DNA from 2 places in the Paenibacillus odorifer genome. Region 2 is predicted to be linked to the other one. Evidence: riboswitches for the same ligand, from Rfam matches in the RefSeq annotation. Region 2 holds a riboswitch; the other holds the start of a gene.
What was found. Region 2 has a riboswitch for preQ1 ahead of PODO_RS05895 (queuosine precursor transporter). Riboswitches for the same ligand answer to the same signal wherever they lie in the genome.

Region 1: it holds a riboswitch for preQ1, as region 2 does, so the genes downstream of both, queF (preQ(1) synthase) here and PODO_RS05895 (queuosine precursor transporter) in region 2, are expected to answer to the same signal.

The regions. Positions count from the first base shown of each region.
Region 1 is NZ_CP009428.1:3,668,614-3,672,034, reverse strand. Features, by position in the region: gene murB (UDP-N-acetylmuramate dehydrogenase) at 1-289, shown strand, start outside; gene ymzB (protein YmzB) at 353-688, opposite strand; PreQ1 riboswitch class I at 1,008-1,051, shown strand; gene queF (preQ(1) synthase) at 1,215-1,688, shown strand; gene queC (7-cyano-7-deazaguanine synthase QueC) at 1,718-2,380, shown strand; gene PODO_RS15890 (6-pyruvoyl trahydropterin synthase family protein) at 2,380-2,862, shown strand; gene queE (7-carboxy-7-deazaguanine synthase QueE) at 2,855-3,421, shown strand, end outside.
Region 2 is NZ_CP009428.1:1,362,440-1,365,860, forward strand. Features, by position in the region: gene PODO_RS05890 (methyl-accepting chemotaxis protein) at 1-1,585, opposite strand, end outside; PreQ1 riboswitch class I at 1,953-1,998, shown strand; gene PODO_RS05895 (queuosine precursor transporter) at 2,009-2,722, shown strand; gene PODO_RS05900 (AMP-binding protein) at 3,001-3,421, shown strand, end outside.

The DNA of each region.
Region 1 (3,421 bases), 2.3 Mb from region 2:
ACTAACTTATTTACGTGAATCGAAGCAACCGCTTGAGTATCCATCCTGTGGGAGTGTATTTAAGCGGCCTCCAGGCCGTTTTGCAGGTCAGTTAATTCAAGAGAGCGGCTTACAGGGTACAAGAATCGGCGGTGCTGAGGTATCCAAGAAGCATGCGGGATTTATTGTGAATGCAGATAATGCAACAGCCAGTGATTACATCGGGCTAATCCACCATGTAAGAGCGACTGTGAAGGATAAATTCGGTGTAGAGCTGGAAACTGAAGTGGAGATCATTGGAGAAGAATAAATGATAAGCAAAAAGAGCCCGCAATCGCTGTGGGCTCTTTTTGCTTATCATAATCATGTTCGTTTAATCTACTGAAAGGGTGTAATTAGCTCTGTCCGTAGTTATTTCTGCCTTGCGGTCGGCTAAGTCTACGATTTGAAGACCTTCAACAGCTAAATCATAAGTGGATTGTGGCAGGGATACCAGTTCACCATCGGCGTTAAGTGTGCTGCCGAAACCTCTTAATATCAGTGCACTTCCAAGATATTCATCAATAACATCGTCTGCACTCCGGAAATCTACGGACTCTAAATTGAAATGAACTTTATCCAAATCACGAAGTTCTTTCTTTTCAATAGCGATTGTTTCATTCAAATGATTGTTAAGCCAATCCATAAGCTGCTGTATACTTTGTTCCATAAAATGCTCCCACCCTTAGCTCGAAGATTATTATGAATAAGTTACCCTTTTCTTAGGATTTGAATCCTTTTTTTTGCCGCATCTTAATTAACCATATGAATAATTCATGTCATTAAAAAGAAATCCACAATCAAATTGGCATTGGTTTTGAGCTTCCTAATCTCTACATACGCAGGTCTATCCACGTTAATCTGGAGTGATTTGCTGATCTGTATAAGGTAACAGTAAAGAGTAGAACTTGTCAGGAGCGGGCTACCCATGGTATAGTTCAAGACGCAATATGCTTTATGCTTTAAGAAGAAGTCTGCACTAAAGTTGTGCAGGAGAGGTTCGCGAACTCCCTCTATAAAAAACTAAGAATATATTAAACAGTACAAGCGGTTGCTGTCCTTTATCCGGACGTTGCTTCCGTTTCTTCTTAGTGGAGCCAAGTTTTCGAAATCTCGTTCTTCTTTCCATTACCGGCCAAGGCCGAAGGAAAAGAGAGGGGTTTTTTGTCGTGTCAGAAGGAAGATTGAAAGAGGAAATGCAAGAAGTTACTTTGCTTGGTAATCAGGGAACACAGTACAAGTTTGGTTATGATCCAGACATTCTGGAGGTGTTTGATAACAAACATCCCGGACGTGATTATTTTGTTAAATTCAACTGCCCTGAGTTCACTAGCTTGTGTCCTGTAACGGGTCAGCCGGATTTTGCCACGCTGTATATTTCGTATATTCCTGAACAAAAAATGGTGGAATCCAAATCATTAAAGCTGTATCTGTTTAGCTTCCGCAACCATGGTGACTTTCATGAGGACTGTGTCAACATTATTATGAATGAACTGATCTCACTGATGGATCCGCGTTACATTGAGGTATGGGGCAAGTTCACTCCGCGCGGAGGCATTTCAATTGATCCTTATTGCAACTATGGAAGACCGGGTACGAAGTATGAGGCGATGGCGGAACACCGCTTAATCAATCACGACCTCTATCCAGAAAAAGTGGACAACCGCTAAATTCCAACTTGTGATAAGGAGAGATTCATATGAACAAAAAAGCACTCGTCGTATTCAGCGGCGGACAAGATAGCACCACTTGCCTGGTTTGGGCATTGCAGCAGTATGAGGAAGTGCAGGTAGTTACCTTCAACTATAATCAACGTCATGCGGCTGAAATCGAAGTTGCAACAGAGATAGCAGCTAAGTTTAATGTAAAACAGCATATTCTTGATCTGGGGCTGCTTAATCAGCTGGCACCCAATGCACTTACCCGTCAGGATATAGATATCGTGGCTGGGGAAGGGGATGAGCTTCCAAGTACTTTCGTCGATGGACGGAATTTGTTGTTTTTATCTTTTGCCGCTATATTAGCTAAACAACTGGGGTACTCCCATATCGTCACTGGGGTTTGCCAAACGGACTTTAGCGGTTATCCGGACTGCCGTGATGTTTTTGTGAAATCATTGAATGTTACGCTGAACTTATCTATGGACTATGAGTTTGCGATCCACACTCCCCTAATGTGGCTGGATAAAAAAGAAACGTGGAAAATGGCCGATCAACTGGGGTATTTTGATTATGTTCGCGAACACACACTGACCTGTTACAACGGTATTATTGGCAGTGGCTGCGGTACTTGTCCAGCCTGTCTATTGCGTCAGCGTGGTCTTGAGCAATATGAGGCGGAGAGAATGGAGGCCGGTTCTTAATGCTTAACGAGGTTTCAGTCTGCAAAATATTTACGTTCGATGCGGCACACCAGTTAGTGGGACACAAAGGGAAATGCAGCAATCTGCACGGACATACTTATAAGCTCGAAGTAGTGCTTAAGGGCAAACCTATGGCCGCGGAAGGCCACTCGGATGAAGGCTTCGTCATTGATTTTAGCGATATCAAAATGACAGTACAACAAAGCCTTGTAGATCGTTTAGATCACGCTTTTCTTGCTATGGGAAATGAACCTGTGTTAGAGACGTTAACGAATACGGGCTCCAAAGTAGCCTTATTGTCTTTCCGCACCACAGTGGAGAATATGTCTTCATATATTGCCTACAAGCTTAAGCAAGCAGGGTTGCCTTTATACTCGGTAAAGCTATGGGAGACTCCAACCTCTTGGGCAGAGGTGCTGGCTGAAGACGTTCCGGATGAAGGGCCATCCTACCGTTTGTATGGAGGCTGTGACTGTGAGTAAGATTCCTGTAATTGAAATGTTCGGTCCAACTATTCAAGGCGAAGGTGCGGTAATTGGAGTGAAGACGATGTTTGTCCGCACCTATGGCTGCGATTATCGCTGCGGCTGGTGTGACTCCGCTTTTACTTGGGATGGTACGGCTAAGAATAAGGTTCGCATGATGGAAGCAGAAGAAATCATAAATGAATTATTGGCGTTAGCTGGAGATAATTTCGACTGTGTTACGATTTCAGGCGGTAATCCTGCCTTGATTGGTGAAGGAATGGGTACCTTCATCAGTCTGCTTCATGAGCGTGGAATAAAAGCAGCGATAGAAACTCAGGGGAGTAAATGGCAGGATTGGTTCAATGACGTGGATGTGCTGACAATCAGCCCTAAACCCCCAAGCTCAGGAATGACAACGAATTGGGAAATGTTAGATAACATCATGAGTAAGATGGAGAAACTGGGTCGTTCTACGCATAGCTTGAAGGTCGTAGTGTTTGATGATAATGATTTTGATTATGCGAAAAACGTTCACCAGCGATATCCGAATGTGCAGCTCTTTCTGCAGCCTGGT
Region 2 (3,421 bases):
AGTTAGCAGCGAGTGTGTCCGCACTTTCTTGCGATCTTGATGTAATTTGTGCAGTTTCTTCGACGGAAGCACTGACTTCTTCTGTACTTGCCGAGATTTGCTGTGTAGCCGCAGATACGGATTGGATGCTGTGATTGATGCTTTGGATAAGGATCAAGAGGTGATTAAAGGCATCACCTGCTTCTGCTACCTTGCCGACTCCAGAGGCAACCTCAGAATTCACGTGGTTCATCTCAGTAACGGAGCGGCTCATATCTTCCTGAAGGCCAAGTAGGAAGTCACGGATCTGTTCGTTTGCGTTACGGGATTGTTCAGACAGCTTGCGTACTTCTCCGGCAACAACAGCAAAGCCGCGTCCATGCTCTCCTGCGCGTGCAGCTTCGATTGAAGCATTCAGCGACAGCATTTGGATCTGTTTCGTAATTTCAGTAATGCTGTGAACGACTTCTCCGATCATTACTGAACGCTCATTCATGATTTGTAATTGATCCAGCGACTGTAGGGAAGCACGTTCAACCTGGCGCATTTGCAGCACGGCACTTTGAGCAATTTCATTACCGCCACTTGCTTCAGCGGAAGCCTCACTGATTTGCTCCGTGACTTCATTCGCTGCTGAGGCAATACTTTGAATGCCTAAATTGATTTCTTCCATTGCTCTCGAGTTATCTGATGCACTGCTAGCGATAGTCGTACTACCTTTGCCGATTTCTACTACCGATGAGCTGGAGTGTTCTGCCATATCATTGAGAACCTCAACACGTTCTTTTAAAGAGTTGGAATCTGCAACGACAGTATTAGAGGTTACCAGTACATGTCCGATCATTTCTTTCAGGCGTTGGGTCATCGCTTGGAAGCTTACGGACAACTGTGCAACTTCGTCATTTCCTTTAATTGATAATTCTTCGGTGAAATCTCCCTCTGCGAGCCGGGCACTATAAGCTGCCAGTTTTGAGATTGGACGTGTTATACGCACACTCATAAACCATGCACCAGTTAGGCCGATGATCAACGTCAGAAGTGTGATGCCGGCACTTGTCCATAGAATGCTGTCTGTTTTTTCTTGAATGAAGCTTACGTCACTGCTTACACCGATGATCATCGTACTTCCGGGAATACCGATATAAGCTGTTTTATGTATACCATGTGCGTCGCTATATGTATCGCTTAGTCCAGTTTTTCCTTTAGAGGCTTGTTGCATTGCAGAGGATACGGTGACACTTTCTGCCCGTTGCAATTTTGCATCGTGATCTGCGGATAGAATCTCAGCTTCTTTCCCTTTCAGATTGACCAGAAAAATGGTTTCCACTCCATGTTGTTTCCTCTTTTCCTGAAAATAGAACTCGAGATTGGTGGCAGACTGATCGTTCTTATTTAGGGTTTGCTGGGCGTGCATTACGTTGAGATTCTTATATACGTCCTGAGCAGCGGCAGTAAGGATTTTGTTAATCTGTGGCATAACATAGCTGTTGAAGATATTGATGGAGATAAAGTAGAAGCTGGTGCTTAACAAAAGAGACGTGAGCAACAGAACAACAAATAATAAACGCGTGAATTTGCGACTGATCGAATGCTTGATACGAAACATATCGTTCTCTCCTTTTTTTATGGACGGTGAGGTCATTTCTTTTTTTGGTCTTCACTAGATACTCCATGCCAACTGCTGGAAATTGGCGACCCGAGATATATTCCATAGTTATGTCATATTTCTACTAAATGGATCGGGAATAAGGTGTTTGATACTATTCTATAGAATTAACCTCTGGATGAATAGTGAAAGTTTTGTCCTATAGAGCATTTTTTTCTGAAAAAAATGAATTATTGCTGACTATTTTAGATAATTGTCGAAAAAAAAGAACTGGAACTACCAATTTCATATAAAAATATTATTTTTATGGATTGTTAAGCGCTATTGTGATAGAGTATTAATGTTTTGTTCCAAAAATTTAATAATGTAAGCCGCGGTTCGTAACCATCCCGCGTAAACAAAACTAGGAGGAGTTTCAGTAATATGTTTAATTTGTTGTGGGGAGTTTTATTTGTTATTGTCAATTTTGCCTTTTTTCTACTCTGTTACCGCCTGTTCGGGAAAAGTGGAATGTATGCCTGGGTAGGTATTGCTACTGTAATTGCTAACATTCAGGTAGCTAAGACGATTGCTATGCCATTTGATATTGTGATGACACTCGGAAATACGATGTATGTCACTTTGTATATGACCAGCGATTTGCTTAATGAGAAGTACGGAAGAGCGGAAGCACGTAAAGCGGTCTGGTTTGGTTTCTTCACCTTGCTTATGACTACAGTCATTATGCAGATGGTACTAGTATTTAAGCCACAGGAGACCGATATCGCTCAGTCTTCTTTGGAGACGATTTTTGGGCTGATGCCTCGACTAGCTTTGGGTAGTCTTACTGCTTACTTCATTAGTCAGTTCCTAGATGTTCGGTTGTACTCTTGGATTCGTAAATATTACAGCACCTCAAGTCAGCTGTGGATTCGTTCCAACGGCAGTACGATGATTAGCTCCTTTGTGGATACACTTATCTTCTGCACCATTGCGTTTGCGGGCTTGTATGACTGGAATGTATGGCTTGAAATTTTGCTTACAACTTATCTAGCGAAGTTCTTACTAACCGCAGTAAGCACACCTATCTTATATATCGCCCGAACCTTTACTTTTTCTGAAGAGGGTACACCATCGACCGTTCAAAAGAAGGACTAAACAACAATACAGCCAGCGCGTACCGATCATAATCGATGCGTGCTGGCTATTTTTTTAGTTGTAAGATGGACTTAATAGTTACATGAAAATGTGTACATAAAAATAATATAAAGCTAAAATAAGCTATCATAGCAATTCTAGCGGGTTAGTTTAACAGGAGCGCCTGCGATGGCGCTTAACACATATACTTTAGTCTGGGCTGGACTTGCGGGGCAGTCCGATTGAAGAAAATGTATATAATTGGTAGTCACAGAAATTACGAACAGGTGTGATCAAGGATGAATCTAGTAGTTCCTATACTGTGTCATGCAGCACAGCAGCCCGACAGCATTGCCTTAACCCATGACCAAGCAAGTCATACCTATGCCACATTAGTAAAAACGATGCGGAGAATCGCGAATGGCTTACAGCAAAAGGGTCTGAGGCATGACAAAGTCGCGATTTTATCTACGAATCGTATTGAATTTGTTGAGGTTATCTTGGGGGCGATTTATGCGGGCTGTGTTCCCATTCCCTTAGATCCCAAATGGAGTGCTAATGAACTGCAGGTTATTATAGAACAGTGCCAGCCGACAATGATTTTTGCCGAGCCGGAAGCCGCAAAGAATCTGGTCTTCAAGGATCAAGCGATCCCAACATTGACCTTCTCAAATGAACGAACAGGTTCCTATGATCAGTGGCTGGCTGCCCTGAAGCCGG